DNA from 4 places in the Cedecea davisae genome. Region 1 is predicted to be linked to each of the others. Evidence: predicted binding sites of a transcription regulator. Region 1 holds the regulator's gene; each other region holds the start of a gene.

The links. The regulator PurR, encoded in region 1, represses purine synthesis genes. The targets are predictions, from matches to a motif close to CANGCAAACGTTTGCNTG.
Region 2: the regulator PurR is predicted to act here: its motif matches at 3,068-3,085, upstream of purL (phosphoribosylformylglycinamidine synthase).
Region 3: the regulator PurR is predicted to act here: its motif matches at 5,258-5,275, upstream of ACG1VR_RS22750 (NCS2 family protein).
Region 4: the regulator PurR is predicted to act here: its motif matches at 4,649-4,666, upstream of gltB (glutamate synthase large subunit).

Annotation. Positions count from the first base shown of each region.
Region 1 is NZ_CP172054.1:2,810,586-2,818,660, reverse strand. Features, by position in the region: gene ACG1VR_RS13460 (glycoside hydrolase family 1 protein) at 1-944, opposite strand, end outside; gene cfa (cyclopropane fatty acyl phospholipid synthase) at 1,171-2,319, opposite strand; gene punC (purine nucleoside transporter PunC) at 2,616-3,818, opposite strand; gene punR (DNA-binding transcriptional activator PunR) at 3,934-4,872, shown strand; gene purR (HTH-type transcriptional repressor PurR) at 4,869-5,894, opposite strand; gene ACG1VR_RS13435 (YnhF family membrane protein) at 6,186-6,275, shown strand; gene sodB (superoxide dismutase [Fe]) at 6,346-6,927, opposite strand; gene ACG1VR_RS13425 (NlpC/P60 family protein) at 7,050-7,883, opposite strand.
Region 2 is NZ_CP172054.1:955,453-963,527, forward strand. Features, by position in the region: gene ACG1VR_RS05115 (MurR/RpiR family transcriptional regulator) at 1-37, opposite strand, end outside; gene yfhb (phosphatidylglycerophosphatase C) at 223-894, shown strand; gene tadA (tRNA adenosine(34) deaminase TadA) at 959-1,462, shown strand; gene mltF (membrane-bound lytic murein transglycosylase MltF) at 1,353-2,903, opposite strand; gene purL (phosphoribosylformylglycinamidine synthase) at 3,152-7,039, shown strand; gene ACG1VR_RS05140 (IS481 family transposase) at 7,217-8,075, shown strand, end outside.
Region 3 is NZ_CP172054.1:4,749,580-4,757,654, forward strand. Features, by position in the region: gene spoT (bifunctional GTP diphosphokinase/guanosine-3',5'-bis pyrophosphate 3'-pyrophosphohydrolase) at 1-1,122, shown strand, start outside; gene trmH (tRNA (guanosine(18)-2'-O)-methyltransferase TrmH) at 1,127-1,816, shown strand; gene recG (ATP-dependent DNA helicase RecG) at 1,820-3,901, shown strand; gene gltS (sodium/glutamate symporter) at 3,898-5,100, opposite strand; gene ACG1VR_RS22750 (NCS2 family protein) at 5,328-6,719, shown strand; gene ACG1VR_RS22755 (AsmA family protein) at 6,840-8,075, shown strand, end outside.
Region 4 is NZ_CP172054.1:324,419-332,493, forward strand. Features, by position in the region: gene ACG1VR_RS02015 (glutamate synthase small subunit) at 1-149, opposite strand, end outside; gene gltB (glutamate synthase large subunit) at 159-4,619, opposite strand; gene ACG1VR_RS02025 (TIGR01212 family radical SAM protein) at 5,299-6,231, shown strand; gene arcB (aerobic respiration two-component sensor histidine kinase ArcB) at 6,293-8,075, shown strand, end outside.

The DNA of each region.
Region 1 (8,075 bases):
AACGGGCTTTCAGGATTTACCAGGGTGTCGCGGCATTTAATGCGGCGCGGCTGGTAATAGTTAATTCCGAGTAAATCGACCACGCCGGCGGCAAGCAGGGCTTTGTCCTCTGGCTGGCAGGCCGGCAATTTATCATGCTGCTTCAGGAAGTCGACAAGCTCCTGCGGGTACTCGCCGCGCAGCGCCGGGTCCAGGAAGCTGCGGTTAAACATCAGGTCGGCCAGATTAGCGGCTTTGACGTCTGCCGGATTCTGAGAGCGAGGGTAGGACGGCGTCAGGTTAAGGATGATGCCAATTTGGCCGTCTTCATTGCGAGCGTGGTAGTTTGTAACCGCTTTCGCGTGGGCAAGCATGGTGTGGTAGGCCACGGTAACCGCGCGGTCAAAGTCCACGACGTTAGGGTAGTGGTAATCATACAAGTAGCCGCATTCTACCGGCACTACCGGTTCATTGAAGGTAAACCAGTGCTTCACCCGGTCACCGAACAGTTCAAAACAGGTATTGGCATAGCTGGCGTAGGCGTCAACGACTTCGCGGCTTTCCCAGCCGCCTTTCTCCTGCATAACCATTGGCATATCAAAGTGATACAGATTGATAAACGGCTTGATGCCCTGGGCCAGCAGCTCGTCGATAACCTTGTTATAGAATTCTACCGCCAGAGGATTCACCTCCCCGGTGCCGTCCGGGATCAGGCGGGCCCAGGAGATTGAGGTGCGGAAGGTGTTGTGGTTGAGCTTCTTCAGCAGGGCGATATCCTGCTTCCAGCGCTGATAAAAGGTCGAGGTATTTTGCGGGCCAACGCCGTGGTGGAAGCGATTGGGCTGTTCGGCAAACCAGCGGTCCCAAATAGTTTCGGATTTACCAAAGTTCAGCGCTTCACCTTCGGTTTGCGGCCCGGAAGCGGCGCTGCCCCACCAGAAATGCTCAGGAAATGCGTATTTCATCGTTATCCTCACGGTCTGGCCTGTCATCTCCGACAGGCAATCATTTATACGGTCAATATGTTGATTGTCTGTGATTGATGAAACCGGTTTCTATGACGGGAAATGATATCTGTTAAGCAGATCAAGTCGTCGCGGCCAGACAGGCTTAAACCTGTGATGTGTATCACGTCAGTGCGCAAGGAGAGACAATTGGAGGTAAAAAACCCGGCAGATGCCGGGTTAGTGACTAGCGAGGGACACGTAAACCGTTTTCAATACCGCGGCTAAATACCACCTGCCACAGCTGAATATCGCGCGCCCGGAAGGCTCCGGCGCAGGCATTGAGGTAGTAACTAAACATCCGTTTGAAGCGTTCGGAGTAGTTATCGGCAATTTCCGGCCAGCAGGCGAGGAAGCTTTCGTACCAGGCCATCAGCGTTTTATCATAGTCGGCACCGAAATTATGCCAGTCTTCCATTACAAAATGCGGTTCGCTGGCGTCGGCAATCTGTCGCACAGAAGGCAGGCACCCGTTGGGGAAGATGTACTTATCAATCCACGGATCGACATTATTGTCGGTCTTTGTAGAGCCAATGGTGTGCAGCAGGAAAATACCGTCAGGCTTCAGGTTGCGGTCGGCAACGTCGAAGTAGGTGGCATAATTTTTCGGGCCAACATGCTCAAACATGCCGACGGAAACAATGCGGTCAAACTGCTCGTTGAGGTCGCGATAGTCCTGCAAAAGAATGGTTACATCCAGCCCTTTGCAGCGCTCTTGCGCCATTTTTTGTTGTTCTGCCGAAATGGTTACGCCAAACACGGAAACATCGTAATTTCGTGCGGCAAATTCCGCCAGACCGCCCCAGCCGCAGCCGATATCCAGCAATTTCATGCCGGGGCCAAGCTGCAGTTTTTCGCAGATCATTTTCAGCTTCGCTTCCTGGGCTTCGGCGAGAGTCGTCGCATCTTTCCAGTAGCCGCAGGAATATTGCATGTGCGCGTCCAGCATGCGGCTGAACAGATCGTTACCGAGATCGTAATGTTCTTTGCCGACTATCCACGCGCGCTTTTTGGACTGCAGGTTAACCAGCCTGGCAGCGGCGATACGCAGAGTATCTTTGAAATGATGGGGCAGCTGGTTTTCCAGCCCGGCGCGCAGCACTTTAGTGAAAAAAACATCCAGACGTTCGCATTCCCACCAGCCGTCCATATAGCTTTCGCCAAGACCGAGGGAGCCTTCCTGCAAAACGCGTTTAAAAAAATCTGGGTTTTTAACCTGAATATCAAAAGGGTTTGGGCCGTTAACGGTTATGCCTGCCCGGCTCAGCATTTCATTTGCGATACGATACCATTCGTTATCTCGTACGCTCACTTCTTCTATACACGATGAACTCATAGCTTCTCCATCACCTTGTTGTGATCAGAACCTTAAAACAGCGTAGACGCTATTACCGGCTTGTGAGAACTCTCACGGAAAATTCCGTGCGCCTGATATCCGACGTAAACAGAGAAAGGGGGGATTCTCCCTTACTGAAAGGCCATCCATGGAAAAACGGAAGCACTCCGGCTCCCGTAAAAATAAAATTTATGAGGCTTATAGTAGAACCGCAATAACTATAAGCCTGTTTTTTTGATGGTTCAACGGAATATTGTTAGCAAGCTAATCACACAATATTCACACTATCGCGTCTGTTATTGGGCCCGGGATAGCTCGGCGTTGGCGCCAGCCTGCGATGCACGGCTGGAGGAGTACTGCATCGCATAGCCCAGCACCGCGAGTAAAATTGTCGCCAGCATTACGCTGGTGGTGGTGAGCAGCGGGGTGGCGACCAGCCAGGAAACCATCAGGCTTGCCAGGAAGCAAAGCCCCAGCTGTAGCGTGTTTTGTAGCGCGGCGGCCTTGCCGGTTGCCTGAGGGAATGGCAGCAGGGCGGAGGCCACAACGATAGGGTAAATTGCCCCGTTGGCAATCGCCATCACGCAGAATGGGATCAGCAGCAGCGTCAGGTTGGCATAGCCGCTCACCGCTACGGCCCAGGTGGCAACAATGCTCAACGCATACAGCGCCAGCAGCCAAGGCAGCAGCTGTTTCCCCTGCCATTTTTGCAGCGCGCTGCGGCAGCCATAGCCGCCAATCAGGAAGGCGACGGTCTGCGGCATATAGCTCAGGCCAATAACAGACGGGCTGTAGCCCATCTCATTAAGGATAAACGGCGAACCGGTTAACCAGGCGAAGAAGCTGGCTGAGCAGGCAGCATAAATCAGCACATTGCTGCTATAGGTGCGCGAGCGTAATAAAGAGAAGAAGCTGACTTTATTGTCTTCAGTTTGCGGGTGATGCTGGGTGCGCGGCTTGAGGCGCAGGGTGGGGATCATCAGCAGCAGGGCGATGGCGAACAGCACGGCAAAAATAGCCTGCCATTCAAAATGGTTAAGCAGCCAGCTGCCGAGCAGCGGCGCAAGCGCGGGTGAAAGCCCTACCAGCGGCATAATGGTGGCAAAGATGCGGCCCGCGCGGTTGGCAGGATAATAATCCGTGACCAGCGCCTGCCAGCTCACGGCGGCGGAGCAGACGCCAACGGCCTGAATAAAACGCAGGACCAGCAGCGTGGCGGCGTCTTCGACCCACAGCATGCCGATACAGCCGACGGCAAACAGCCCCAGGCCAATCAGCAGAATAGGTTTACGCCCGAAGCGGTCTGACAGCGGGCCCCACATTAACTGCGCGAAGGCAAACCCGGCGAGGAACAGGCTCAGGCTGGCGCTGACCGCCGAGGCGTTAGTCCCCAGATCTTGCTGAATGGCGGCGAAGGCGGGCAGATACATGTCGGTGGCGAGGAAGCCAAGCACACTCAGCCCGGCAAGCCAGATAAGAAATCCCTTTGATGGTTGCATAGTTTTCTCTTGATTTTGATAGCAGGTTAACGGGGCAGGAGTCTACGGAGTGCAAAAGCGCTTGTGAAACGCTAATATTTGCGAGTTGCATTCAAAATTTTTGCAGGCAAAAAACATGTGGTCTGAATATTCTCTGGAGGTCGTTGACGCGGTGGCGCGCAACGGCAGTTTTAGCGGGGCGGCCCAGGAGCTGCATCGCGTGCCTTCTGCCATAAGCTATACGGTACGTCAGCTCGAAGAATGGCTGGCCGTGCCGCTGTTTGAACGTCGCCATCGCGATGTTGAGTTAACCGCCGCCGGAGCCTTTTTTCTTAAAGAAGGGCGTTCTGTTATCAAAAAAATGATGGCAACCCGCCAGCAGTGCCAGCAGATAGCCAACGGCTGGCGCGGGCATCTCTCCATCGCGGTGGACAATATCGTGAAGCCGGAGCGGACCCGCCAGCTGGTGCTGGATTTTTATCGTCACTTCCCGGATATCGAACTGCGGGTGTTTCAGGAAGTGTTCAACGGCGTGTGGGACGCGCTGGCGGACGAGCGGGTTGAGGCGGCTATAGGCGCAACTCAGGCCATTCCTGTAGGGGGGCGCTATGCGTTCCGGGATATGGGGGCGTTAAGCTGGCGTTGCGTGGTTTCCTCCGGGCATCCGCTTGCGCAACACGAAGGTGTTATTCCTGATGATGAGCTAAGGGCATGGCCGTCGCTGGTGCTGGAAGATACTTCACGTTCTCTGCCCAAGCGCATTACCTGGTTGCTGGATAACCAGCGCAGAGTCGTGGTGCCGGACTGGGCTTCGGGGGCGGACTGCCTGAGTGCGGGCCTGTGCATTGGCATGGTGCCCGCCCACATTGCTAAGCCATGGCTGGACGGCGGCGAGTGGCGGGAGCTGACGCTGGAAAATCCGTTCCCGGATGCGGCCTGTTGCCTGACCTGGCGGCAGGACGATGCCTCGCCGGCTTTAAGCTGGCTGCTGGACTACCTCGGGGACAGCGAGACGATGAATCAGGAATGGCTGCAGGAGCCGGGGCGGCAAAACCCGGCTCCGCTGAGCGTTTAGCGGCGGTAGTCGCGGAACGGACCGTCGGCAACCGAGCGGCGCTCGATCAGGCGCGGATGCACCTCAATAGTCTGCGACTCTTCGCGTTTGTTAACAATACGGTCGAGCAGCATATTAAAGGCGGTTTCACCCAGGCGCTCTTTCGGCTGGTGAATAGTGGTTAACGCCGGAGAGAAGTAGCGGGCGTTGCGCACGTTATCGTAGCCGATGATGGAGATATCCTGCGGCACGCGCAGTCCCATCTCATCCGCTGCGCAAATGGCGCCCATTGCCATAATATCGCCACCGCAGAATACCGCGGTAGGGCGATGAGGCTGGTTAAGCAACTGCTGCATGGCGCGGTAGCCGGACTCCGGCTCAAAGTCGCCCTGAACCACCCAGTTCTCCGGCACCTTGATATTGGCCTCTTCAAGCGCCTTGAGGAACCCGGCATGGCGACCGCCGCCGGTGTTGCGTTCCAGCTGGCCGGGAATAGCGCCGATGTCGCGATGGCCGCGCTCAATCAGATAGCGGCCAGCGAGATAGCCGCCGTGGAAGGCGTTATCGATGACCGAGTCGGTAAAGTCGGCGCGGGCTTCGCCCCAGTCCATGACCACCATCGGAATATGGCGGTACTCTTCCAAAGTGGAGAGCAGCGTTTCCGGGTACTCGGAGCACATCACCAGCAGCCCATCAACGCGTTTTTGCGCCATCATCGACAGGTAGGCGCGCTGCTTATCAAAGTTGTTGTGCGCATTACCGAGGATCAGGGTATAGCCTTTGGCGAAGCAGCTATTTTCAACCGACTCAATAATTTCGGCAAAATAGGGCGCTTCGCTGGAGGTTGCCAGCAGGCCAATAGATTTGGTGTGGTTGACCTTCAGGCTGCGGGCTACGGCGCTCGGAGAATAATGCAGCTCTTTGATGGCCGCCCAAACGGCGTTGCGCGTCTCTTCCGCAACAAAACGGGTCTTGTTGATGACATGTGACACAGTTGTAGTGGAAACGTTTGCGCGTTTCGCTACGTCCTTAATCGTTGCCATTAGATGTCACTCCAGACCATATCGTAAACTCCTGATAACTCATGTGTTAAACGTTTGCCTTCGCTAACTCCTGGGGCAACACGTTGGTTGCAGGCCTGTCGGGAATGCGACATACAGCGGGAGGAGGGCGTTGCCGGGCGATACGCGGTAAATTAGCGAAGGATTTTGGCTTATCCCGGAGCAAAGTGGAAGAGGGAAAACCGAGATCTGTGCAAATCCAGCAGGATTTTTATCGCCAATTGTGGGAAAATCACCCCACTTACACTTTGTAGGGAAATAAAGGAGCTTACGATGAGTACCGATCTGAAGTTTTCCGTGGTGACCACGGTTGTCGTACTGAGCTTGATTGTTGCCGGTGCGCTAACCGCCGTACTGCACTGATTTAATAAGGGCCGCTCAATGCGGCCCTTAACATTTCTGGCAAACAGAGAAACGTCTTGCTCTCTGGTTATCAGGCGGCGAGGTTTTTCGCCACGAAGCTCCAGTTTACCAGCGCCCAGAAATGCTCAAGGTACACCGGGCGAGCGTTACGGTAATCGATATAGTAGGCGTGTTCCCAGACATCCACGGTCAGCAGCGGCGTGGCGTCGGTCGTCAGCGGCGTTCCGGCATTCGCGGTAGAAACAATAGCCAGGCCGCCATCGCTATTTTTCACAAGCCAGGTCCAGCCCGAACCAAAGTTTTTAATTGCCGCTTCACTAAACTGCTTTTTAAACGCCTCAAAGCTGCCAAACGCCTGGTTAATTTTAGCCAGAAGCTCACCCGTTGGCTCTCCGCCAGCGTTCGGTGCCAGGCAGTGCCAGTAGAAGGTATGGTTCCAGACCTGAGCCGCGTTATTGAAAATTCCACCTTCTGAACTTTTCACTATCTGTTCTAACGTTTTCCCTTCAAACGGGCTGCCTTTTACCAGGTTGTTCAGGTTAGTGACGTAGGTCTGGTGATGCTTACCGTAGTGGTATTCCAGGGTTTCGGCCGAGATGTGGGGCGCGAGAGCGTCTTTGCCATAGGGCAGGGCGGGTAGTTCGAACGACATTGCTTCACTCCTTGTTATTTTGAGTACACCAAATAACTACTTTTATTGTGGTTATTAGGGTAACAAATTGAAAGAGTGTGCAAAAGCAGAAAGGCACTGCCCGTTGCCGGGCAGTTCAGTATTTAGCGGATGGTTTTCGGAGTCATCACGCGGCGGGCGCCGACGTAGTGACGCTGCCAGTAATCTTCGCTCAGGGAGGTAATCTGGATATCGCGGCCGCTGCGCGGAGACTGGATAAACTTGCCGTTGCCGACGTAGACACCCACATGATCGGCGGTGCCGCGCCCCTGGGTGCGGAAGAACACTAAATCGCCGCTTTCCAGCTCGCCACGGCCAACCGACGCGGCATCACGCAGGTGATACATTTCGTTTGCGGTGCGCGGGATACGGATGTTAACCAGATCTTTGTAGGCGTAATAAATGAGGCCGCTGCAGTCAAAACCGGTACGAGGCGAAGTGCCGCCCCAGCGATAAGGCTTACCAATCTGGCCCATCAGTTTGTTCATTGCCGTTTTCTGTGCTTTCTGCACCCGGACTTTATGCGCCTGAGCGATAGTCTGGTTTTTTTCTGCCTTCACCTTTACGCACTGTTTTTTATGCCCTTTACGGTGGGTACATTTTTCAGTGAAGGTGGCGGCGGTTGGCTGAATGGCCAATTTCTGAGAGGTTTTTTTACTGCTGCTTGCGAGGGTTTTGCTTTTGCCGGAGGTTTTGTTCTTTGCGACTTTGCTTTTTGCCTGAACGGTTTCTTTCTTTCCGGACTTCTTTGTGGAGCTGGTGCTGACCTTTGTTTTTGCTTTCTCTTTGACCTTGCTGCTTTTACCTGAGGTCTTCGCCGGGTGGCTTTTCTGTGCAGCATGGTGACGGACGTGCTCGGACGCCTGCGCCAAAGGAGTATAGGGCAAAGCAAATAGCAGAGCACATAGCGTGATAGAGATTTTATTTATCCGCGCCACTCGTCAATCCCCTGATAAATGAAAGCACGATGCTAACCATCATGCCTGCGTATGATTTTTGCGAAACCCGACGATTCTAATGCATAAAAGCCGATAATGTTAATAGGCAATTACTATTTAACGGTCAAAAGTGGAAGCTGGTGCTAAAAAATTAATCATTCCCGGGGGTTATCTGCTGTTTTATTGATCGTG
Region 2 (8,075 bases), 1.9 Mb from region 1:
TGGCGTAACGACTTCTGATGCGCAGTAAACAGTTCATTTCACCTCCGAAACGGCAATTTCGATGACAGGTCGCCATTATAAGCGTTTGAGCGAATTATAAATTCCATTATAGAGCAATGTTACCGAATTAAATATTCTGGTTTTTTTTCAACTGCCGCCAGGCCACCGGGCGGATTGGGCGCGGAAAAGCGCCACGCTATCTGTTAGGCTTTGACGAGGACTATGTCGGGAACCAGAACATTAAAGGAGCCAGCTTTGACGATCCACAACTCGCGCCGCGTCGTTTTTTTCGATTTGGATGGCACCTTACATCAGCAGGACATGTTTGGCAGCTTTCTGATCTATCTTCTGCGGCGGCTGCCGCTGAATATTCTGCTGGTTACGCTGTTATTGCCGATAGTCGGCGTGGGAATGCTGGTTAAAGGAAGCGCGGCGCGCTGGCCGATGAGCGTGCTGCTGTGGGGAGCGACTTTTGGCCGCAGCGAAGCTCGCCTCCAGCGGTTACAAAAGGAGTTCGTTGCCTGGTTTCGCAATAAGGTCACGGCATTTCCCGTCGTTCAGCAGCGGCTTACCGGCTATCTCAGCAGCCCGGATGCCGATGTCTGGCTGATAACCGGCTCGCCGCAGCCGCTGGTGGAGCAGGTTTATTTCGATACGCCGTGGCTGCCGAGAGTAAAGATTATCGCCAGCCAGATTGCGCGGGCTAACGGCGGCTGGGTGCTAACGCTGCGCTGCCTCGGCCACGAAAAAGTGGTGCAGCTGGAGCAGAAAATTGGCGCTCCACTGTGCCTCTATAGCGGCTACAGCGACAGCCACCAGGACAACCCGCTGCTCTATTTTTGCCAGCATCGCTGGCGCGTCACCCCGCAGGGGCAGCTACAGCAGCTCGAGTGAGGTCGTTTCGCATCCGGTATGCGGTGTGTATAATGCGCCGCCCACTTATCCCGCGGAGAGCCTTGTGTCTGAGACAGAATTTACCCATGAACACTGGATGCGCCATGCTTTAACGCTGGCACAGCGCGCCTGGGATGAGGGCGAAGTGCCGGTTGGTGCGGTATTGGTGCATAACAATCAGGTGATTGGTGAAGGCTGGAACCGACCGATTGGCCGCCACGATCCTACCGCACACGCCGAGATAATGGCGCTGCGGCAGGGAGGGCTGGTGTTGCAAAACTACCGCCTGCTCGACACCACGCTTTATGTCACTCTCGAACCCTGCGTGATGTGCGCGGGCGCGATGGTACATAGCCGTATCGGCAGGCTGGTGTTTGGCGCGCGTGACGCAAAAACTGGCGCTATTGGCTCGCTGATGGACGTTCTCGGCCACCCCGGTATGAACCATCAGGTTGAGGTTACTGAGGGCGTACTGGCGTCAGAGTGCTCGGCCATGCTGAGTGATTTTTTTCGCGCCCGTCGTCTTGAGAAAAAGGCCCTAAAGGAAAAGGACCGTAAGGCGGAGTAGACAGCTCCACCGGGGCTACCACCGGGTAAGCCTCGGCAAACTTCTCTTCCTGCGCCGCCTGCCGCTCTTTTTCCTGCAAATACCCTTCCAGACTTAACTGATACTTGCGGATATTTTCCACGTACGCATAAGCCTCGTGTCCACGAGCATAACCATAGGTCGTTTTGCTGTAATAAGGTTTCAGGCTTAGCAGGGGCAGGCGGGTTTTAACATCCGCCCAGCTGTCCGGGTTGCCTTTTTGCTTCGCCGTCAGCTGGCGGGCATCGAGCATATGGGCATAGCCCATGTTGTAGGCCGCCAGCGCAAACCAGATGCGTTCATATTCAGGCACCGTGTCCGGCACTTTGCTCATCATATCTTTCAAATACCGGCTGCCGCCGCTTATGCTCTGCTCAGCATCCAGTCGGTCGGTGATACCGAGGCTTTGGGCGGTATTTTTGGTCAGCATCATTAAGCCGCGCACCCCGGTCGGCGAAGTGGCGTGGGTGTCCCAGTGTGATTCCTGGTAAGAGATTGCCGCCAGCAGAGGCCAGTCTATTTCGTCGGCGTACTTTTCAAATAGCAGCTGCAGGTCTGGTAAGACGGAGTCCACCGCGTTAAGGAAAGTACGGGTATCGACATAATCAAAATCGCCGACGTGGCCGAGGTATTTTTCCTCAAGCCGCGCCAGCGTGCCGTCGCTGCTGATTTGATTATAAAAATCGAGCAGGGCGGCGCTCATGCTGTCGTCGCTGTCGCGGGTTGAAAACCAGGTGACGGGTTGCTCGTCGGTAACGTCCAGCGCAACGGCCAGCTGCGGATGGACGCGCTGGAAAATACTGATAGCGATGGAGTCAGAAATAGTAAAAGCGATGGTGCCGTCAACGACCTGCTGCAACAGCTGGTTGCTGGTCTGTTTGGCCGCAATGCTCCAGCTAAGGTCAGGATACTGGCTCTCTTTCAGTTTCTGAAGATCGCTTACCACGGCCTGGCCCGAAGAGAGCACCAGCTGATTGTCCTTCACGCCAGCCAGCGTTTTTGGGCGCGGGCTGCCCACGCGATACACCATCTGCTGAGAGACGGAATAGTAAGTAGGCCCTGCCTGGTAATTGCTGCTGCGGCGCGAGTTGTACACCAGCCCGGCGGCAAGCAGGTCGGCTTTATCGTTGTCCAGGTCATCAAACAGCACGTTGATATCCGGGCGTACGGTAATTTTGAGCTTTACGCCCAGGTAATCGGCAAATTGGCTCGCCAGCTCATAATCCAGCCCGGACGCCTTACCGTTAATCAATGTATAGGTCAGCGGAGATGAGATTGTACTGGCGCGCAAAACCCCCCGCGCTTTAATCGCGGCGATGCGGTTTTCGGTCTGATTGAAACCTGGAATGGAGGGCCATAATGCCACTGCCAGCAACAAGGTGACGATACCGATAAGCAGATAATTAATCTTTATTCTTTTCAAATAGATAACATTCTGCAGCGGGTTAAGTCTCAGCCAACAATAAACATGATTTATATGAACCTCGTGTGTTGATGAGGCGCATTTTGCGTAAGAAAACGCCAGTAAGCAACTTTTAAGAATATATCGTTTAGTTTTCGCACAATAAAAACTTCTGCTGTTATTTATACGCAAACGGTTTCGTCAGGGCGGAGGATTCTCTATAATACCGCCCGTTTTCCCCCCTTCGCCCTGAAGACGAGAGATCTTTAATGATGGAAATTCTGCGTGGTTCGCCTGCTCTTTCGGCATTTCGTATCAACAAACTCCTGGCCCGTTTTAACGATGCTAACCTTCCGGTAAGCGATATTTATGCCGAGTATGTTCATTTTGCCGACCTCGATGCGCCGCTGAACTCGGATGAGCTCGCGCGTCTGCAACGGCTGTTGAAGTATGGCCCAACCCTCGCAGAACACGCGCCGACCGGCACCCTGCTGCTGGTTACGCCACGCCCGGGCACTATCTCCCCGTGGTCTTCTAAAGCGACCGACATCGCCCATAACTGTGACTTGCCTCAGGTAAAACGCCTCGAGCGCGGCGTGGCCTGGTATGTTACCGGCAGCACGCTGACCGCCGCACAGTGGCAGGATGTTGCCGCTCTGCTGCACGACCGCATGATGGAGAGCGTATTCGGTTCTCTGGACGACGCGCAACAGCTGTTCGCCCAACATCAGCCGGCTCCGGTTCAGAGCGTTGACCTGCTGGGGCAGGGGCGTGAAGCGCTGGTGGAGGCTAACCTACGCCTTGGCCTGGCGCTGGCGGAAGACGAAATCGACTATTTACAGGCTGCGTTCAACAAGCTTGGCCGCAACCCGAACGACATCGAGCTTTATATGTTTGCTCAGGCAAACTCCGAGCACTGTCGTCATAAAATTTTTAACGCCGATTGGGTTATCGACGGTGAAAAACAGCCGAAGTCGCTGTTTAAGATGATCAAAAATACCTTCGAGAAAACGCCGGATTACGTGCTGTCTGCCTACAAAGACAACGCCGCGGTAATGGAAGGTTCCGCCGTTGGCCGCTTCTTTGCCGACCGCGAAGCAGGGCGCTACGACTTCCATCAGGAAGAAGCGCATATCCTGATGAAGGTAGAAACCCACAATCACCCGACCGCCATTTCTCCATGGCCGGGGGCCGCAACCGGCTCCGGTGGCGAAATCCGTGATGAAGGCGCAACAGGGCGCGGCGCTAAGCCAAAAGCAGGTCTGGTGGGCTTCTCCGTATCCAACCTTCGTATTCCCGGCTTTGAACAGCCGTGGGAGCAGGATTTTGGCAAACCTGACCGTATCGTCACCGCGCTGGATATTATGACCGAAGGCCCGCTTGGCGGAGCCGCGTTTAACAACGAATTCGGTCGCCCGGCGCTAACCGGCTACTTCCGTACCTACGAAGAGCAGGTCAATAGCCATAACGGCGTGGAGCTGCGTGGCTACCACAAACCTATTATGTTGGCTGGCGGCATCGGCAATATCCGCGCCGACCACGTTCAGAAAGGTGAAATCACTCCGGGCGCCAAACTTATTGTCCTCGGCGGCCCGGCAATGAATATCGGCCTCGGCGGCGGGGCGGCTTCTTCTATGGCATCCGGCCAGTCCGACGCGGATCTGGACTTTGCCTCAGTACAGCGCGACAACCCGGAAATGGAACGTCGTTGCCAGGAAGTTATCGACCGCTGCTGGCAGCTGGGCGAAGACAACCCGATTCTCTTCATCCACGATGTGGGCGCGGGCGGTTTGTCCAACGCCATGCCGGAACTGGTGAGCGACGGCGGTCGCGGGGGCCGCTTTGAGCTGCGTGATATCCTTAACGACGAGCCGGGTATGAGCCCGCTGGAAGTCTGGTGTAACGAATCCCAGGAACGTTATGTGCTGGCCGTTGCGCCTGAACAGCTGCCATTGTTCGATGAACTGTGCCGCCGCGAACGTGCGCCTTATGCGGTTATCGGCGAAGCCACAACCGAACAGCATCTGACCCTCAACGACAGCCATTTCGACAACCAGCCAATCGACATGCCGCTGGACGTGCTGCTGGGTAAAACGCCGAAAATGGAGCGTAACGTTGAGACGCTAAAAGCGAAGGGTGATGCCTTCGACAGCAGCGCTATTTCCATTGCCGACGCGGTAAACCGCGTACTGCACTTGCCAACCGTGGCGGAAAAAACCTTCCTGGTTACCATTGGCGACCGCACCGTTACCGGCATGGTTTCCCGTGACCAGATGGTTGGCCCGTGGCAGATTCCTGTCGCGAACTGCGCGGTGACTACCGCCAGCCTCGACAGCTACTACGGTGAGGCAATGTCTCTCGGCGAACGTGCTCCTGTGGCTCTGCTGGACTTTGCCGCCTCCGCCCGCCTGGCGGTTGGCGAAGCGCTGACCAACATCGCAGCGACCCAAATCGGTTCCCTGAAACGCATTAAACTGTCCGCCAACTGGATGGCCGCCGCAGGCCACCCTGGCGAAGATGCTGGCCTGTATGAAGCCGTTAAAGCCGTAGGCGAAGAGCTTTGCCCGGCGCTGGGTATCACTATTCCGGTGGGTAAAGACTCTATGTCGATGAAAACCCGCTGGCAGGAAGGTAACGAGCAGCGCGAGATGACCTCTCCGCTGTCGCTAGTTATTACCGCCTTTGCCCGCGTGGAAGACGTGCGTGCTACCGTGACTCCTCAGTTGAGCACCGAAGACAACGCCCTGCTGCTGATCGACTTAGGCGCTGGCCACAATGCTCTGGGCGCTACCGCGCTGGCCCAGGTTTACCGCCAACTGGGTGATAAACCTGCTGATGTCCGCAGCGTTGAGCAACTGAAAGGCTTCTGGAATGCGATGCAGGCGCTGGTAGCCGAACGCAAACTGCTGGCCTGGCACGACCGCTCTGACGGTGGCCTGCTGGTTACGCTGGCTGAAATGGCCTTTACCGGCCACTGCGGCGTGGATGTTGATATCGCGAGCCTGGGTGCGGACCGTCTGGCTGCGTTGTTCAATGAAGAACTGGGCGGGGTTATCCAGGTTCGCGCCGAAGATCGCGCGGCGGTGGAAGCGCTGCTGGCGGAGAACGGCCTGGCAAACTGCGTGCATTACCTCGGCAAAGCCGTTGCGGGTGACCGCTTCAACATTAGTGCCGACGGCCATGCGGTGTTTAGCGAAAGCCGCAGCACGCTGCGTATGTGGTGGGCGGAAACAACCTGGCAGATGCAGCGCCTGCGTGATAACCCGGACTGCGCGGATGAAGAACATAAAGCCAAGGCGAATGAAAACGATCCTGGCCTGAACGTGAAGCTGAGCTTCGATATTAAAGAAGACATCGCCGCACCGTACATCGCCACCGGCGCACGGCCTAAAGTCGCGATTCTGCGCGAGCAGGGCGTTAACTCCCACGTTGAGATGGCTGCCGCTTTCCATCGCGCGGGCTTCGACGCCATCGACGTTCATATGAGCGACCTACTGGCTGGCCGTACCGGCCTTGAGGACTTCCATACGCTGGTAGCGTGCGGCGGCTTCTCTTACGGAGACGTGCTGGGCGCGGGTGAAGGCTGGGCGAAGTCCATTCTGTTTAACCAGCGCGTTCGCGACGAGTTTGAAACCTTCTTCCACCGCCCTGAAACCCTGGCGCTGGGCGTGTGCAACGGCTGCCAGATGATGTCCAACCTGCGTGAGCTGATCCCGGGTAGCAGCCTCTGGCCTCGCTTTGTACGCAACCTCTCAGACCGTTTCGAGGCGCGTTTCAGCCTGGTAGAGGTCACCTCCAGCCCGTCGCTGCTGTTGCAGGGCATGGCCGGTTCCCATATGCCGATTGCCGTTTCTCACGGAGAGGGGCATGTGGAGGTTCGTGATGCCGCGCATCTGGCCGCGCTGGAGAGCAAAGGCCTGGTAGCGCTGCGCTTTGTGGACAACTTCGGCAACGCGACCGAAACCTACCCGGCAAACCCGAACGGGTCGCCAAACGGGATAACCGCGGTGAGCAGCGAAAACGGGCGCGTCACCATTATGATGCCGCACCCTGAGCGCGTATTCCGCACCGTGAGCAACTCCTGGCATCCGGCTGAGTGGGGCGAAGATAGCCCGTGGATGCGTATTTTCCGCAACGCACGTAAGCAACTGGGCTGATTACCCTCACCCCGACCCTCTCCCTGAAAGGGAGAGGGGGGAAAAGAAGGGGAACAAGCTAAAGCTCCAATCCAGTTCCCTCGCCCCTTGTACATACCGGAGACATGGTGAACACTTGTTCGGGGACATGGTAGACACTTACAACTACGGCATAAGAACCCTCTTCCGGAGTCGCTTATGCCCTGGGATGCGAGAGATACCATGTCATTACGTCACGAGTTTGTTCACTTTGCCTCGCAGGACGGGGCTAACATCCGGGCGCTCTGTCGCCACTTCGGCATCGCGCCCGCCACCGGATATAAGTGGCTTTGCCGCTTTCTCGAGGCCGGACTTCCCGGCCTCGCTGACCGCTCACGGGCTCCCCATCATTCTCCCAACGCCACCGCCGCTCAGGTGGCTGACCTGTTACAGCAGGCACACCTGGCCCATCCCCGCTGGGGAGCCCGCAAGATTAAGGCCTGGCTGGAAGCGCAGGGGCACCACCTTCCTGCCGTCAGTACCGTGCACAACCTGATGCACCGTCACGGCCTGCTACCCGGTGTACCGCCGGGTATCCCCTCTGCCGGTCGCTTCGAACACGGCAGGCCGAACGCCCTCTGGCAGATGGATTTTAAGGGACACTTTCCCTTCGCCGGTGGGCGCAGCCATCCCCTCACGCTGCTGGACGACCACTCCCGGTTTTCACTCTGCCTGACGCACTGCGACAACGAGCGGCGTGAGACCGTGCAGTCACATCTGACAAAGGTGTTTGAGCGCTATGGCCTGCCGGAGAGGATGACCATGGATAACGGGGCGCCCTGGGGAGACACCACCGGGACCTGGACCGCGCTGGAGCTGTGGCTGATGCGTCAGGGTATCCGGGTGGGGCACTCGCGGCCTTATCATCCCCAGACGCAGGGCAAGCTCGAGCGTTTTCACCGCAGTCTGAAGGCGGAGGTTCTGCAGGGGAAATGGTTCACGGACAGCGACCAGCTCCAGCGGGTATTTGACCACTGGCGGGAGGTCTATAACTTTGAACGCCCGCATGAGGGACTGA
Region 3 (8,075 bases), 1.9 Mb from region 1:
GGGGTTGCTGCGCACTGGGCTTATAAAGAGCAGGGCGAAAGCAGCACAACCGCACAAATCCGCGCCCAGCGCTGGATGCAAAGCCTGCTGGAGCTTCAGCAAAGCGCAGGCAGCTCGTTTGAATTTATCGAGAGCGTAAAATCCGATCTGTTCCCGGATGAGATTTACGTTTTCACCCCGGAAGGCCGCATCGTGGAGCTGCCTGCGGGCGCAACGCCGGTGGATTTTGCCTATGCGGTTCATACCGACATCGGCCATGCCTGCGTAGGCGCACGCGTAGACCGCCAGCCTTATCCGCTGTCACAGTCGCTGACCAGCGGCCAGACTATCGAAATCATCACCGCGCCGGGCGCACGCCCGAATGCCGCGTGGCTCAATTTTGTCGTCAGCTCCAAAGCACGCGCCAAAATTCGCCAGATGCTGAAAAACCTCAAGCGCGACGACTCCGTCAGCCTTGGGCGTCGCCTGCTCAACCATGCGCTGGGCGGCAGCCGCAAGCTTGCCGAGATCCCGGCCGAGAACGTTCAGCGCGAGCTGGAACGCATGAAGCTGGCGTCTCTTGACGACCTGCTGGCAGAAATCGGCCTCGGCAACGCGATGAGCGTGGTGGTGGCAAAAAACCTTCAGGGTGAAGCTCCGGTCACCTCACAACCCGGCTCGGCGACGACGTCAACCCACAGCAACTTGCCAATCAAAGGCGCTGACGGCGTACTGATTACCTTCGCCAAGTGCTGTCGCCCTATCCCGGGAGATCCTATCGTTGCTCACGTCAGCCCTGGAAAAGGGTTGGTTATCCACCATGAGTCCTGTCGAAATATTCGTGGCTACCAGAAAGAGCCTGAGAAGTTTATGGCGGTAGAGTGGGATAAAGAGACCGAGCAGGAATTCATTACCGAGATCAAGGTGGACATGTTCAACCACCAGGGCGCGCTGGCCAACCTGACTGCGGCTATCAACACCGCGGGTTCTAATATTCAGAGCCTGAATACCGAAGAGAAAGACGGCCGCGTTTACAGCGCCTTTATTCGACTGACCGCCCGGGACCGCGTCCATCTGGCAAACATCATGCGCAAGATCCGCGTGATGCCGGATGTGATTAAAGTTACCCGCAACAGAAACTAGTGTTATGAATCCTCAACGTTATGCGCGTATTTGCGAGATGCTCGCCAGACGCCAGCCTGACCTGACCGTTTGCATGGAGCAGGTGCACAAGCCCCATAACGTCTCCGCAATAATTCGTACCGCCGATGCCGTCGGCGTGCATGAAGTGCACGCGGTCTGGCCGGGAAGCCGTATGCGCACCATGGCCTCCTCGGCCGCGGGCAGCAACTCGTGGGTAGAAGTGAAAACCCACGCCACCATCGGCGAAGCCGTTAGCCAGCTAAAAAGCAGCGGTATGCAAATTCTGGCAACCAACCTTTCCGACAAAGCCGTAGATTTCCGCGAGATAGACTATACGCGCCCAACCTGCATTCTGATGGGCCAGGAAAAAACCGGTATTACCGCAGAAGCGCTGGCTCTCGCAGACCAGGACATCATTATTCCGATGACGGGCATGGTGCAGTCGCTCAACGTCTCCGTCGCTTCCGCGCTGATTCTTTATGAAGCCCAGCGCCAGCGTCAGAACGCAGGTATGTACCAGCGCGAAAATAGCGCACTGCCGGAAGCCGAGCAGCAAAGACTGTTATTTGAAGGCGGTTACCCGGTGCTGGCGAATGTGTCCCGCCGCAAAGGCCTGCCTTACCCACATGTGAATCAGCAAGGTGAGATAGAAGCTGATGCCGCATGGTGGGCAACGATGCAGTCCGCGGAGTAAGCCATGAAAGGCCGCCTGCTGGATGCCATACCGTTAAGCACGCTTGCCGGAGTGGGTGCCAGCCAGAGCGGAAAGCTGGCCAAAATTGGCCTGCACACCCTCCAGGATCTGCTGCTTCATCTGCCTCTGCGTTACGAAGACCGCACCCATCTTTATTCGATTAACGACCTGCTACCCGGCGTTTACGCCACGGTGGAAGGCGAAGTGCTGAACTGCAATATCACTTTCGGCGGCCGCCGCATGATGACCTGCCAGATAAGCGACGGCACCGGCATACTGACGATGCGTTTCTTCAACTTCAACGCGGCGATGAAAAATAGCCTTGCCACCGGCAAGCGCGTACTAGCTTACGGCGAGGCCAAACGCGGTAAATATGGCGCGGAGATGATCCACCCGGAATACCGTATTCAGGGCGACCTGAGCACTCCTGAGCTACAGGAAACGCTAACCCCTGTTTATCCGACAACCGAAGGTATTCGCCAGGCCACGCTGCGTAAGCTAACGGACCAGGCGCTTGAGTTACTGGATACCTGCGCCATTACCGAACTGCTGCCTACCGAGCTGAGTCAGGGCATGATTAGCCTGCCCGAAGCCCTGCGTACTTTGCACCGGCCTCCGCCGGACATGAAGCTTGCCGACCTCGAAACCGGTAAACACCCTGCTCAGCAGCGCCTCATTCTGGAAGAGCTGCTCGCCCACAACCTGAGTATGCTCGCTCTGCGAGCCGGGGCGCAGCGCTACCATGCCCTGCCGCTAACCAATCACGACGAGCTAAAAAATGGGCTGCTGGCGGCGCTGCCGTTTAAACCAACCGGGGCGCAGGCGCGCGTAGTCGCTGAGATAGAGCAGGATTTAGCGAAGGACGTGCCGATGATGCGCCTGGTACAGGGTGATGTTGGCTCAGGCAAAACGCTGGTTGCCGCGCTTGCCGCGCTGCGGGCTATTGCGCACGGCAAACAAGTTGGCCTGATGGCCCCCACCGAACTGCTGGCAGAGCAGCACGCCAATAACTTCCGCCAGTGGTTTGCTCCGCTGGGCATAGAAGTGGGCTGGCTGGCCGGGAAGCAGAAAGGTAAAGCGAGGATTGCGCAACAGGAAGCCATTGCCAGCGGCCAGGTTTCTATGGTGGTGGGTACTCACGCTATTTTCCAGGAACAGGTACAGTTTGCCGGCCTGGCGCTGGTTATCATTGATGAACAGCACCGCTTTGGCGTTCACCAGCGCCTTGCGTTGTGGGAAAAAGGCCAGATACAGGGCTTCCACCCTCATCAGCTGATCATGACCGCCACGCCTATCCCACGCACCCTGGCGATGACCGCATACGCCGATCTTGATACCTCGATTATTGACGAGCTGCCGCCGGGCCGCACGCCGGTTACCACGGTGGCAATAGCCGATACGCGCCGCAATGAAATTATCGAACGAGTGCGCAGCGCCTGCCGCGATGAAGGCCGCCAGGCCTACTGGGTTTGTACCCTGATAGAAGAGTCGGAGCTGCTGGAAGCCCAGGCGGCAGAAGTGACGTGGGAAGAGCTAAAAGGCGCATTGCCGGAGCTTAACGTCGGCCTGGTGCACGGCCGCATGAAGCCGCAGGAGAAGCAGGCGGTTATGCAGGCCTTTAAGCAGGGCGAACTGCATCTCCTGGTTGCGACGACGGTCATCGAAGTCGGCGTGGACGTGCCCAATGCCAGCCTGATGATCATCGAAAACCCGGAGCGTCTGGGTCTTGCGCAACTCCACCAGCTTCGCGGTCGCGTTGGCCGAGGCGCGGTTGCTTCCCACTGCGTACTGCTTTATAAATCGCCGCTGTCGAAAACCGCCCAGCTGCGCCTGCAGGTGCTAAGGGACAGTAATGACGGTTTCGTTATCGCGCAGAAAGATCTCGAAATCCGGGGGCCAGGCGAACTGCTCGGCACCCGCCAGACCGGCACCGCTGAGTTCAAAGTTGCCGACCTGCTGCGGGACCAGGGGATGATCCCGCAGGTTCAGCGCCTGGCGCGCCATATTCATGAGCGCTATCCCGAGCAGGCTCTGGCGCTCATCGAGCGATGGATGCCGGAAACCGAGCGTTATTCAAACGCTTAGCCAAACAGCGGCAGCATCAGGAACAGCTTGATAACGACCGCGTTTACAATATCGATAAAGAACGCCCCGACCATCGGCACCACCAGAAACGCCATATGCGAAGGGCCAAAACGCTCGGTAATAGCCTGCATGTTAGCAATCGCCGTTGGCGTTGCGCCCATACCAAATCCGCAATGCCCCGCAGCCAGCACCGCCGCGTCGTAGTTTTTGCCCATCAAACGCCAGGTGACAAAGATGGCATACAGCGCCATAAACAGCGTTTGTACCGCCAGAATGGCCAGCATCGGCAGCGCGAGGGAAGCCAGCTCCCAGAGCTTGAGGCTCATCAACGCCATCGCCAGGAACAGCGACAGACTGACGTTGCCGAGTACCGAAACCGCACGTTCGAATACACGATAAAAGCCCATAATTGCCAGCGCATTGCTGAGGATCACGCCGACAAACAGCACGCAGACAAACGTCGGCAGCTCAAACGCCGTACCTTGCAAAAGCCCGGCCACGACACGCCCTGCCGTCAGGCATATGGCTATCAGGGCGATGGTTTCTATCAGCACCAGGGAAGTTATCACGCGGCCAACGTCAGGCTTTTCAAAAGCCCCCGGGATCTCATTGTCTTCCGGCGCACCGTTTGGCGTTGAGGAGTGCTTAACCAAATAGCGGGCAACCGGGCCGCCGATTAAACCGCCCAGAACCAGACCAAAGGTTGCACAGGCCATGGCCACTTCCGTCGCATTCTGGAAGCCATAGCGCTCGGTGAACAGCTTGCTCCATGCCGCCCCCGTACCGTGGCCGCCGGAAAGCGTAATCGAACCGGCAAGCAGTCCCATCAACGGATCTAATCCCAACATGCTTGCCATACCGATACCGATGGCGTTTTGCATCACCAGCAGCCCGACGACGACAAACAGGAAAATTCCCACCACTCTTCCGCCCTTGCGCAAACTGGCGATATTAGCGTTAAGCCCGATAGTGGCGAAGAATGCGAGCATCAGGGGGTCTCTGAGGCTCATATCAAACTCAATTTCCCAGCCCATGCTTTTTTTCAGCACCAGCAGCGCAACGGCTATCAGCAAGCCACCGGCGACCGGCTCAGGAATGGTGTACTTCTTTAGAAAGGGGACCGAATGGACCATTTTTCGCCCCAGCAGTAAAACAAGCGTGGCGGCGACCAGAGTAGAAAGCGTATCAAGATGAAACATTGCAGTGCTCCTTTTTGCGCATGCCTGACAGCGCGCTTGATTATCCTTTGCTGTTATTTCCCCTCTTTGGGAAATCAGCTGCCATATTTTAACCAAAAACAGGGTGAAAGTTATAACTAACGGCAGAGTTATGAAATTTCACTCTTATTGACTTTTACTGGCAATCGTTTGCTTTTGCCGCCCAGTCCGTTAAAATCAGCGCTTTTCCAGCCACGAGATAACCTCTGATGTCCGTAAATGCCGTCGAGTCAGAAAATGCGCAACCGGTTGCGCAGACTCATCCGAGCGAACTGATCTATCGCCTTGAAGACCGCCCGCCGCTTCCGCAAACGCTTTTCGCCGCCTGTCAGCACCTACTGGCCATGTTTGTTGCGGTTATTACTCCGGCGCTGCTGATTTGCCAGGCATTAGGATTACCGGCATCAGACACTCAGCACATCATCAGTATGTCGCTGTTCGCCTCCGGCGTAGCCTCAATTATTCAAATCAAAGCCTGGGGGCCGGTTGGCTCTGGCCTGCTGTCGATTCAGGGAACCAGCTTTAACTTTGTTTCACCGCTGATTATGGGCGGTATGGCGCTGAAAAACGGCGGTGCCGACGTGCCGACAATGATGGCCGCGCTGTTCGGTACTTTGATGCTCGCCAGCTGCACGGAAATGGTTATTTCCCGCGTATTGCATCTCGCCCGCCGCATCATTACCCCGCTGGTTTCCGGCGTGGTGGTCATGATTATCGGCCTGTCGCTGATTCAGGTCGGGCTGACCTCCATCGGCGGCGGCTATGGTGCGATGGCCGATCACTCTTTTGGCGCGCCTAAAAACCTGCTGCTGGCCGGAGCCGTGCTGTTGGTCATCATTCTGCTTAACCGCCAGCGTAACCCTTACCTGCGCGTAGCCTCGCTGGTTATCGCGATGGCCGTCGGCTATCTGCTGGCCTGGGCACTCGACATGCTGCCTGCCAGCACCGCACCGACCAATACCAGCCTGATTACGGTTCCAACGCCGCTGTATTACGGCCTGGGCATTGACTGGAGCCTGCTTATCCCGCTGATGCTGGTATTTATGGTGACTTCGCTGGAAACCATCGGCGATATTACCGCCACCTCAGACGTTTCAGAGCAGCCGGTTTCCGGCCCGTTGTATATGAAACGCCTCAAGGGCGGCGTGCTGGCAAATGGCCTGAACTCCTGCGTTTCGGCGGTGTTCAACACCTTCCCCAACTCCTGCTTCGGCCAGAACAACGGCGTGATTCAGTTGACCGGCGTAGCCAGCCGCTACGTGGGCTTTGTGGTGGCGCTGATGCTGATTGTGCTCGGCCTGTTCCCGGCGGTAAGCGGCTTCGTGCAGCATATCCCTGAGCCGGTGCTCGGCGGCGCAACTATCGTCATGTTCGGGACTATCGCCGCCTCCGGCGTGCGCATCGTCTCCCGCGAGCCGTTAAACCGCCGCGCTATTATGATAATTGCCCTGTCTCTCGCCGTGGGTCTTGGCGTATCACAGCAGCCGCTGATTTTGCAGTTCGCGCCTGACTGGATGAAAACTCTGCTCTCTTCAGGTATCGCCGCCGGCGGTATTACGGCCATCGTTCTGAACCTGATTTTCCCGCCGGAAAAAGAGTAATATCCTCACGCGCCGGCGATCTTTTTGCCGGCGCGAAACCTCCTCTGACAATCCCTTCCTTGAGCTAAAGCGGTAAATGGGGCATAACACCCTTACCGAAACTTCATGGGACGGAAGACAATGAAATTTCTCGGAAAGCTAATTCTTGCTCTGCTGGGCCTGGTGATTCTGGCGCTGGTCGCCTTTTATATTTTGTTGCAGACCCGCTGGGGCGCGAGCCAAATCAGCAGTTGGGTGAATGAAAAGAGCCAGTATCACCTCTCGTTTAATGAGATGGAGCACAGCTGGTCTTCTCCCACTCATCTGGTGTTTCATAACGTCACATTTGGCCGGTCCGGCCAGCCCGCCACGCTGGTGGCAAAGAATGTGGATATTGGGCTGAGCACGCGCCAGTTCTCACAACCCTTCTACGTTGACACCATTTTGCTGCAACAGGGCACGCTAAACCTCAGCGCCAGCGCCGTTCCGCTGCCTCTGGATGCGGACAAGCTCCAGCTTCAGGATATGGCTATTAACAGCCCGGGCAGCGAATGGAGCCTCAGCGCCCAGCGCGTAGAGGGCGGCGTCTCTCCGTGGCAACCGGAAGCGGGCAAGGTTCTCGGAAATAAAGCCAATATCGCCTTTAGCGCTGGCTCGCTGACGCTCAACGGCATAAACGCCAGCAATGTATTGCTCCAGGGGGCGCTGGACAACGATCGGGTCACGCTGACGACTATCGGGGCGGATGTTGCTCGCGGCTCCCTGACGGGGAGCGCACACCGTAACGCCGATGGCTCCTGGCAGGTTGGCAGCCTTCGGCTCAACGATATTCGACTGCAAACCGCCTCGTCGCTCACCGATTTTCTCGCGCCGGTCACGTCGGTTCCTTCTCTCAAAATAGATCGACTGGAAATCACCGATGCCCGTCTGGAAGGAAAAGAGTGGGCGGTAAACGACCTGGCTCTCAGCTTGCGCAATCTCACGCTGGCCAACGGTGGCTGGCAGAGCGATGACGGCCAGCTATCGATGAACGCCAGCGAATTTATTAACGGCTCTCTGCATTTGCAGGATCCGATTGTGAATGTCGATTTTGCTCCAGAGGGCGCCACGCTGCGCCAGTTCAGCTCGCGCTGGGAAGGCGGCCTGGTTCGCGCTTCCGGCCAGTGGCTGCGCGACGGCAACCGGGCTCTGGTGGACGAAGCCGTGATTAGCGGTCTCGAATATACTCTTCCAGCAAACTGGAAGGCGCTGTGGATGGAGAAACTGCCTGACTGGCTGAGTTCTGTGACGGTGAAAAAATTCTCGGCTAACCGCAACCTGATTATTGATATCGATGCTAACTGGCCGTTCCAGCTAACCGGGCTTGACGGAACGGCC
Region 4 (8,075 bases), 2.5 Mb from region 1:
CAGGACAGGCAGCGGTCCGCCTGCGCCTTGGCCTGGCCTTCCGAGAAGGGTTCGTAAATTTCCACGAACTCGATCTTGCGGATCTTCAATGGCTTTTTCGGCGGATCAACGCGCTGCAAGTCGATAAATTGATAAACGTTTTGACTCATCGTGACCTCTTACTGCGCCTGCACCCGCAGCTCTGCTGCGGAACGACTGCGGTGACCCAACAATGCTTTCACATCACTGGACTTCGGTTTAACCAGGGTGAATTTCGCCGCGAAGGATGGCCAGTTCGCCAGGATCTCTTCGCCACGCTGGGAGCCGGTTAGCTGAACGTGTTCGGTTATCATGCCGCGCAGATGCTCTTCATGAATCGCCAGTTCTTCCACGTCGAGTAATTCAACCAGTTCCGGATTCACGCGTTTACGGAACTCGCCGTCTTCGTCAAGCACGTAGGCGAAGCCGCCGGTCATGCCCGCGCCGAAGTTAACCCCGGTTTTGCCAAGAATGCAGACGATACCGCCGGTCATGTATTCGCAGCCGTTATCGCCGATACCTTCAACCACGGTGATAGCACCGGAGTTACGCACCGCAAAACGTTCACCCGCGCGGCCTGCTGCGTACAGCTTGCCGCCCGTTGCGCCGTACAGGCAGGTGTTGCCGATAATCGTCGCTTCGTGGCTGCGGAAGGCCGAGCCTACCGGAGGACGCAGTGATATCAGACCGCCTGCCATGCCTTTGCCTACATAGTCGTTGGCATCGCCGGTCAGGTGCAATTCCACGCCGCCGGCGTTCCACACGCCGAAGCTCTGGCCCGCGGTGCCGCTGAAATGCGCCTTGATTGGGTCTGCTGCCAGACCCTGGTCGCCGTTATGCTGCGCAATGTAGCCGGAAAGCGAAGCGCCCACGGAGCGGTCGGTATTGCGGATGTCAAACCAGAAGGTTTTGCTCTGCTTGTCATCAACATACGGCTGCGCCTGGGTTAACAGCTGTGCGTTCAGGTCGCCTTTGTCAAACGGCGGGTTGTGCTCGGTGCAGTACACCGCTTTGCCCGGCATCGGTTCTGCGGTTTTCAGCAGCGCCGAGAGATCGAGCTTCTGCTGCTTGGCGGTAAAGCCTTCCAGCTCTTTCAGCAGATCCGTGCGGCCAATTAAGTCCACCAGACGCTTCACGCCCAGCAGCGCCATCAGCTCGCGGGTTTCGCGGGCGATAAATTCAAAGTAATTGGTCACTTTGAACGGCAGGCCGTGATAGTGGTTCTTACGCAGCTTGTCATCCTGGGTTGCTACGCCGGTCGCGCAGTTGTTCAGGTGGCAAATACGCAGGTATTTACAGCCCAGGGCAACCATTGGCCCGGTGCCGAAGCCGAAGCTTTCCGCGCCGAGAATAGCCGCTTTAATGATATCGAGGCCGGTTTTCAGGCCGCCATCCACCTGCAGGCGGATCTTGTGACGCAGACCGTTTGCTACCAGAGCCTGCTGGGTTTCTACCAGGCCAAGCTCCCACGGGCAGCCAGCGTATTTCACGGAAGAAAGCGGGCTGGCACCCGTGCCGCCGTCATAACCGGCGATGGTAATCAGGTCGGCATAGGCTTTCGCCACGCCGGTCGCGATGGTGCCGACGCCCGGTTCAGAAACCAGCTTCACGGAGATCATCGCTTTCGGGTTGACCTGTTTAAGGTCGAAAATCAGCTGCGCCAGGTCCTCGATAGAGTAAATATCGTGGTGCGGTGGCGGAGAAATCAGCGTCACGCCCGGCACGGAGTAGCGCAGTTTCGCGATGTACGGCGTCACTTTATCACCCGGCAGCTGGCCGCCTTCGCCCGGCTTAGCGCCCTGAGCAACTTTAATCTGGATAACGTCGGCGTTGACCAGGTAGGCTGGTGTTACGCCGAAGCGGCCGGAAGCCACCTGCTTGATGCGTGATACTTTGTTGGTGCCGTAGCGGGCAGGATCTTCGCCGCCTTCGCCGGAGTTGGAATTACCGCCGATGCTGTTCATTGCTTCGGCCAGCGACTCGTGTGCCTCCGGGCTTAATGCTCCGATGGACATCGCCGCGGTATCAAAGCGTTTAAACAGCTCGCTGGCTGGCTCAACGTCTTCAATTTTGACGGACTCATCCTGCGGGTTCAGGGTCAGCATGTCGCGCAGCGTTGCCACCGGGCGCTCGTTGACCAGCTTCGCGTACTGCTGGTAATCGCCATAGTCGCCGCTTTGCACCGCTTTTTGCAGCGTCTGAACCACGTCCGGGTTATAGGCGTGGTATTCACCGCCGTGGACGAACTTCAGCTGCCCGCCCTGATCCAGCGGCTTACGCACCAGCCAGGCACGCTTGGACAGGTTCAGCAGATCCTGCTGGAAGTCGGCGAAGCCCGCGCCGCCGATGCGGCTGACTGCACCCTGGAAGCAAAGCTCGGACACTTCTTTGTGCAGGCCGACGGCTTCAAACAGTTTGGAGCAGCGGTAAGAGGCGATAGTCGAGATGCCCATTTTGGACATGATCTTGTACAGCCCTTTATTGATCCCGTTGCGGTAGTTCTGCATCACCGTGCGGTAGTTTCTGTCGATTGCGCCGTTATCAACCAGCTTCGCCAGAGTTTCATAAGCGAGGTATGGGTAGATTGCGGTGGCGCCAAAGCCGAGCAGAACCGCAAAGTGGTGCGGGTCGCGGGCGCTGGCGGTTTCAACGATGATGTTAGCGTCGCAGCGCAGGCTCTTGTCCACAAGGCGAGTCTGGATTGCGCCAACGGCCATCGGAGCCGGAACCGGCAGGCGGTTTTTGGCAATATTACGGTCGGACAGCACCAGCAATACCGTGCCGTTGCGAACCATACGTTCGGCTTCGTCGCACAGCGCCGCTACGGTTTCGTGCAGTGATTTCTCGGTCACGTCATAAGTGATGTCGAGCGTATCGGCGCGATAATGCTCTTCTTCCAGCGTGGTCAGTTGCTGGAAATCGGACCACAGCAGGATTGGCGATTTGAAGCTCAGGCGGTGGGCCTGGCCTTCCGCTTCGCAGAAGACGTTCATTTCGCGGCCAATGCTGGTGGCCAGCGACATAACGTGGGCTTCACGCAGCGGGTCGATAGGTGGGTTAGTCACCTGTGCAAACTGCTGGCGGAAGTAGTCATAAATAATGCGTGGCTGGCTGGAAAGCACGGCAAACGGGGTATCATCGCCCATTGAGCCAACGGCTTCCTGGCCGTTCTCGCCCAGCACGCGAATGACCGAGTCCAGCTCTTCGCTGCTGTAGTTAAACTGCTTCTGATAGCTGGCGAGCGTGTCGTCATCCATTTCGCGAGTGCCGACGCGTTCGTCCGGCAGCTCTTCAAAAGGCACCAGGCGGCGAACGTTTTTCTCCATCCACTCTTTGTAAGGATGGCGGCTTTTCAGATCGTTGTCGGTCTCTGCGGAATGCAGAATACGGCCAACGCGGGTATCGATAACCATCAGCTCGCCGGGGCCAACGCGGCCTTTTTCAACCACTTCGTCCGGCTGGTAATCCCAGATCCCAACCTCGGACGCGCAGGTGATGAGCTTATCTTTGGTAATAACGTAGCGCGCCGGGCGCAGGCCGTTACGGTCCAGGTTACAGGCGGCGAAACGCCCGTCGGACATAACGATACCGGCCGGGCCGTCCCACGGCTCCATGTGCATGGAGTTAAAGTCAAAGAAGGCGCGCAGCTCCGGGTCCATGTTCGGGTTGTTCTGCCAGGCTGGCGGAACCAGCAGACGCATGGCGCGAACGATATCCATCCCGCCCGCCAGCAGCAGCTCAAGCATGTTATCCATGGAGCTGGAGTCAGAGCCGGTTTCGTTGACGAACGGCGCGGCGTCGTGCAGGTCAGGAATCAACGGTGTCTGGAATTTGTAGGTACGGGCGCGTGCCCACTGGCGGTTACCGGTAATGGTGTTGATCTCGCCGTTGTGCGCCAGATAGCGGAACGGCTGAGCCAGAGGCCAGCGAGGTACGGTGTTGGTGGAGAAGCGCTGGTGGAACAGGCAAATGGCTGATTCCAGGCGCAGATCCGCCAGGTCCAGGTAGAAGCGCGGCAAATCCGCCGGCATACACAGACCTTTATAAATGTTCACCAGGTTAGAGAGACTACAGATATAGAAGTCTTTGTCTTCCTGGATGCGTTTTTCGATACGGCGACGGGCGATGAACAGGCGACGTTCCATATCGCGAGGACGCCAGCCCGCCGGGGCATTAACGAAAATTTGCTCAATACGTGGCAGAGAGGAGAGGGCGATTTCACCGAGCACATCTTTATTAACCGGCACTTCGCGCCAGCCAACAATAGACAGGGTTTCGTTTTGCAGCTCTTCTTCAACAATGCGGCGGCTGGCGCGGGCAAGCGCGTCATCCTGGCTTAAGAAAATCATGCCAACGGCATAGTTTTTAGCTAAACGCCAATTGCGCTCTTCTGCAACGATGCGGAAGAAACGATCCGGTTTTTGCAGCAACAGGCCGCAACCATCACCGGTTTTACCGTCGGCCAGAATCGCGCCGCGGTGCTGCATACGGGCCAGTGCGTGAATAGCGGTACGCACTACCTTGTGGCTAGGTTCGCCTTCTATGTGGGCGATCAGGCCGAAACCACAGTTATCCTTCTCGAGGGATTTATCGTACAACATATCAGTGAACCTCCCCAGGCTCTACGTTACCCCCAACCGTTTGCGCGTGGACGCAGCAAGGGCATGGCGACGGGGTTTGCGCATCTTACGCTTGCCTCGCGTGTCGCCCTCTTAATGTCCAACGCATCCGGTGTCACAAGTGTTGAGGACTTGCTTTAGAGGGAATCTCAATTACTGCATAAATATGATGGGCACAGAACCCATCCAGAAAGCTTCCAGCGGATTTCCAACTTATCGGGAAAGAGCACACAGGTCAAATGGCATTCTTATTTATACATAATTGTGCTAAGAGTGGGTTAACGATATGAATAAGAAGATTTTTTTGTCTTTTTTGCACATTCAGAAAGGTCTGCTAACGTCGGGCTTTATGTGATCGTCCTCACTATCCGAAAGCCCGTGAAACTCCAGACCATGCTGGCATGAATGATATTGCCAGCACGATATGCTGCCTAACCCTCGCGGCGTGCAGCATGACACTGTTTTTCACCGGGCGTCATATTCTTTAAATAAAGGGATGCGTCATAAGGAAAAGTAATTACGCTTGGAGTGGATAAAATTGCACTAATTTTGAATGGTTATTCAATAGATAAAGCTGCGCCGAAGCGATTGATCCAGGTCATCGCCGGGGCGAACAGAAAATGGCAGGCTAGGCCCCTTTTTCGGGACGGCCCATCAGATTATGCAGTTACAGAAATTAGTCAATATGTTTGGCGGCGATCTCTCTCGTCGTTACGGGCAAAAGGTCCACAAGCTTTCGCTTCACGGCGGGTTTAGCTGCCCGAATCGCGACGGTACTATCGGGCGCGGGGGCTGCACTTTTTGCAATGTCGCCTCTTTTGCCGATGAAGAACAGCAGCACAACTCTATTGCCGTGCAGCTCGCGCGGCAGGCCAGCCGCGTGGATCGCGCGCAGCGCTATCTGGCTTATTTTCAGGCCTACACCAGCACCTGGGCAGAGGTTCAGGTATTGCGTTCGATGTATCAGCAGGCGGTGAGCCAGGCCAGCATTGTCGGCCTGTGTGTAGGAACCCGCCCGGACTGCGTGCCCGACAGCGTGCTCGATTTGCTAAGCGAATACCGCGAACAAGGGTACGAGGTCTGGCTGGAGCTGGGTCTACAGACGGCGAACGATAAAACCCTGCACCGTATCAACCGGGGGCATGATTTTGCCTGCTATCAAGAAACCACGCGGCGGGCGCGTGCCCGTGGTTTGAAAGTCTGTAGCCACCTGATTGTAGGTTTGCCCGGCGAGGGGCAGCAGCAGTGCATGGAAACGCTGGAGCGGGTGGTGGAAACCGGCGTGGATGGCCTGAAGCTGCATCCGCTACACATTGTTGAAGGCAGCATTATGGCGAAAAGCTGGCGTGCGGGCCGCCTCGGCGGCATTGAGCTTGAGGAATACGTGCAAACCGCCGCAGAGATGATTCGCCATACGCCCCTCGACGTGGTGTTTCACCGCATCTCCGCCAGCGCACGCCGCCCTACGCTGCTGGCGCCTTTATGGTGTGAAAACCGCTGGACGGCGATGGTGGAGATAGATCGCTACCTGCTGGAACATGGAACGCAAGGATCGGCTCTGGGTACGCCGTGGGATCTCTCACTTCTTTCGTAATACCTGAGCGTTAGCCCTTTTTGCGGTATATTTAGCGCATCCACGGCGAAGGAAGGGTTCCATGAAGCAAATCCGGTTATTAGCGCAGTATTACGTCGATCTTATGGTGAAGCTGGGGTTAGTGCGCTTCTCCCTGCTGCTGGCTTCGGCTCTGGTCGTGCTGGCGATGGTGGTGCAGATGGCCGTCACCATGCTGCTGCGCGGCCAGGTCGAAAGCATCGATGTTGTTCGCTCCATCTTTTTTGGGTTGTTGATTACGCCGTGGGCGGTCTACTTCCTGTCGGTTGTTGTTGAGCAGCTTGAAGAGTCCAGGCAGCGCCTGTCGAAGCTGGTGGAAAAACTTGAGGAGATGCGCGAGCGTGACCTGATCCTCAACGTCCAGCTAAAAGATAATATCGCCCAGCTCAACCAGGAAATTGCCGACCGCGTGAAGGCGGAAGCCGAGCGCCAGACTATGCTTGAGCAGCTTAAAGTGGAGATGCAGGAGCGTGAAGAGACGCAAATCCGGCTTGAGCAGCAGTCCTCTTTCCTGCGCTCCTTCCTTGATGCCTCCCCTGACCTGGTGTTCTACCGCAACGAAGATAAAGAATTCTCAGGCTGTAACCGGGCGATGGAGCTGTTGACCGGGAAAAGCGAAAAGCAGCTAATCCACCTCAAACCGCAGGACGTTTACTCTGCCGAGGCCGCCGAAAAAGTGCTGGAGACCGACGAGAAAGTCTTCCGCCACAACGTGTCGCTAACCTACGAGCAGTGGCTTGATTACCCGGACGGGCGCAAAGCCTGCTTCGAAATTCGTAAAGTGCCTTATTACGACCGCGTGGGGAAACGCCATGGCCTGATGGGCTTTGGGCGTGATATTACCGAGCGTAAACGCTACCAGGATGCCCTGGAACGCGCCAGCCGGGATAAGACCACGTTTATCTCTACTATCAGCCACGAGCTGCGCACGCCGCTTAACGGCATCGTCGGCCTGAGCCGTATTCTGCTGGATACCGACCTGAGCGCCGAACAGACCAATTACCTGAAAACCATTCACGTTTCGGCCATCACTCTCGGCAATATCTTCAACGATATTATCGACATGGACAAACTTGAGCGCCGCAAAGTGCAGCTTGATAATCAGCCGGTGGATTTCACCAGCTTCCTTGCCGACCTCGAAAACCTCTCCGGCCTGCAGGCTCAGCAAAAAGGGCTATCGTTTGTTATGGATCCGACGTTGCCGCTGCCGCATAAAGTGGTGACGGACGGCACGCGCCTGCGCCAGATTCTGTGGAACCTTATCAGCAATGCGGTGAAGTTTACCCCGAAAGGCGGGCTGGTGACGGTGCGGGTTCGTTATGAAGAGGAGAGCTGCCTGCGCTTTGAAGTGCAGGATTCGGGTATCGGCATCCCTCAGGATGAGCAGGACAAAATTTTTGCCATGTACTACCAGGTGAAAGACAGCCACGGTGGTAAACCGGCGACCGGCACCGGTATTGGCCTTGCGGTATCGCGCCGCCTGGCGAAGAGCATGGGGGGCGATATTACCGTGACCAGCAAGCCGGGTGAAGGCTCGCTGTTTACCTTAACCGTGCAGGCGCCAAGCGTGGCCGAAGAGGTTGAGGATACGCTCGACGACGACGAGATGCCGCTGCCGGCCCTGCACGTCCTGCTGGTGGAGGATATCGAGCTGAACGTCATCGTGGCGCGCTCGGTACTCGAAAAGCTGGGGAACAGCGTTGATGTGGCGATGACCGGGAAAGAAGCGCTGGAGATGTTTATTCCGGGGGAATATGACCTCGTGCTGCTGGACATCCAGTTGCCGGACATGACCGGGCTGGATATCTCCCGCGAGCTGAATAAAC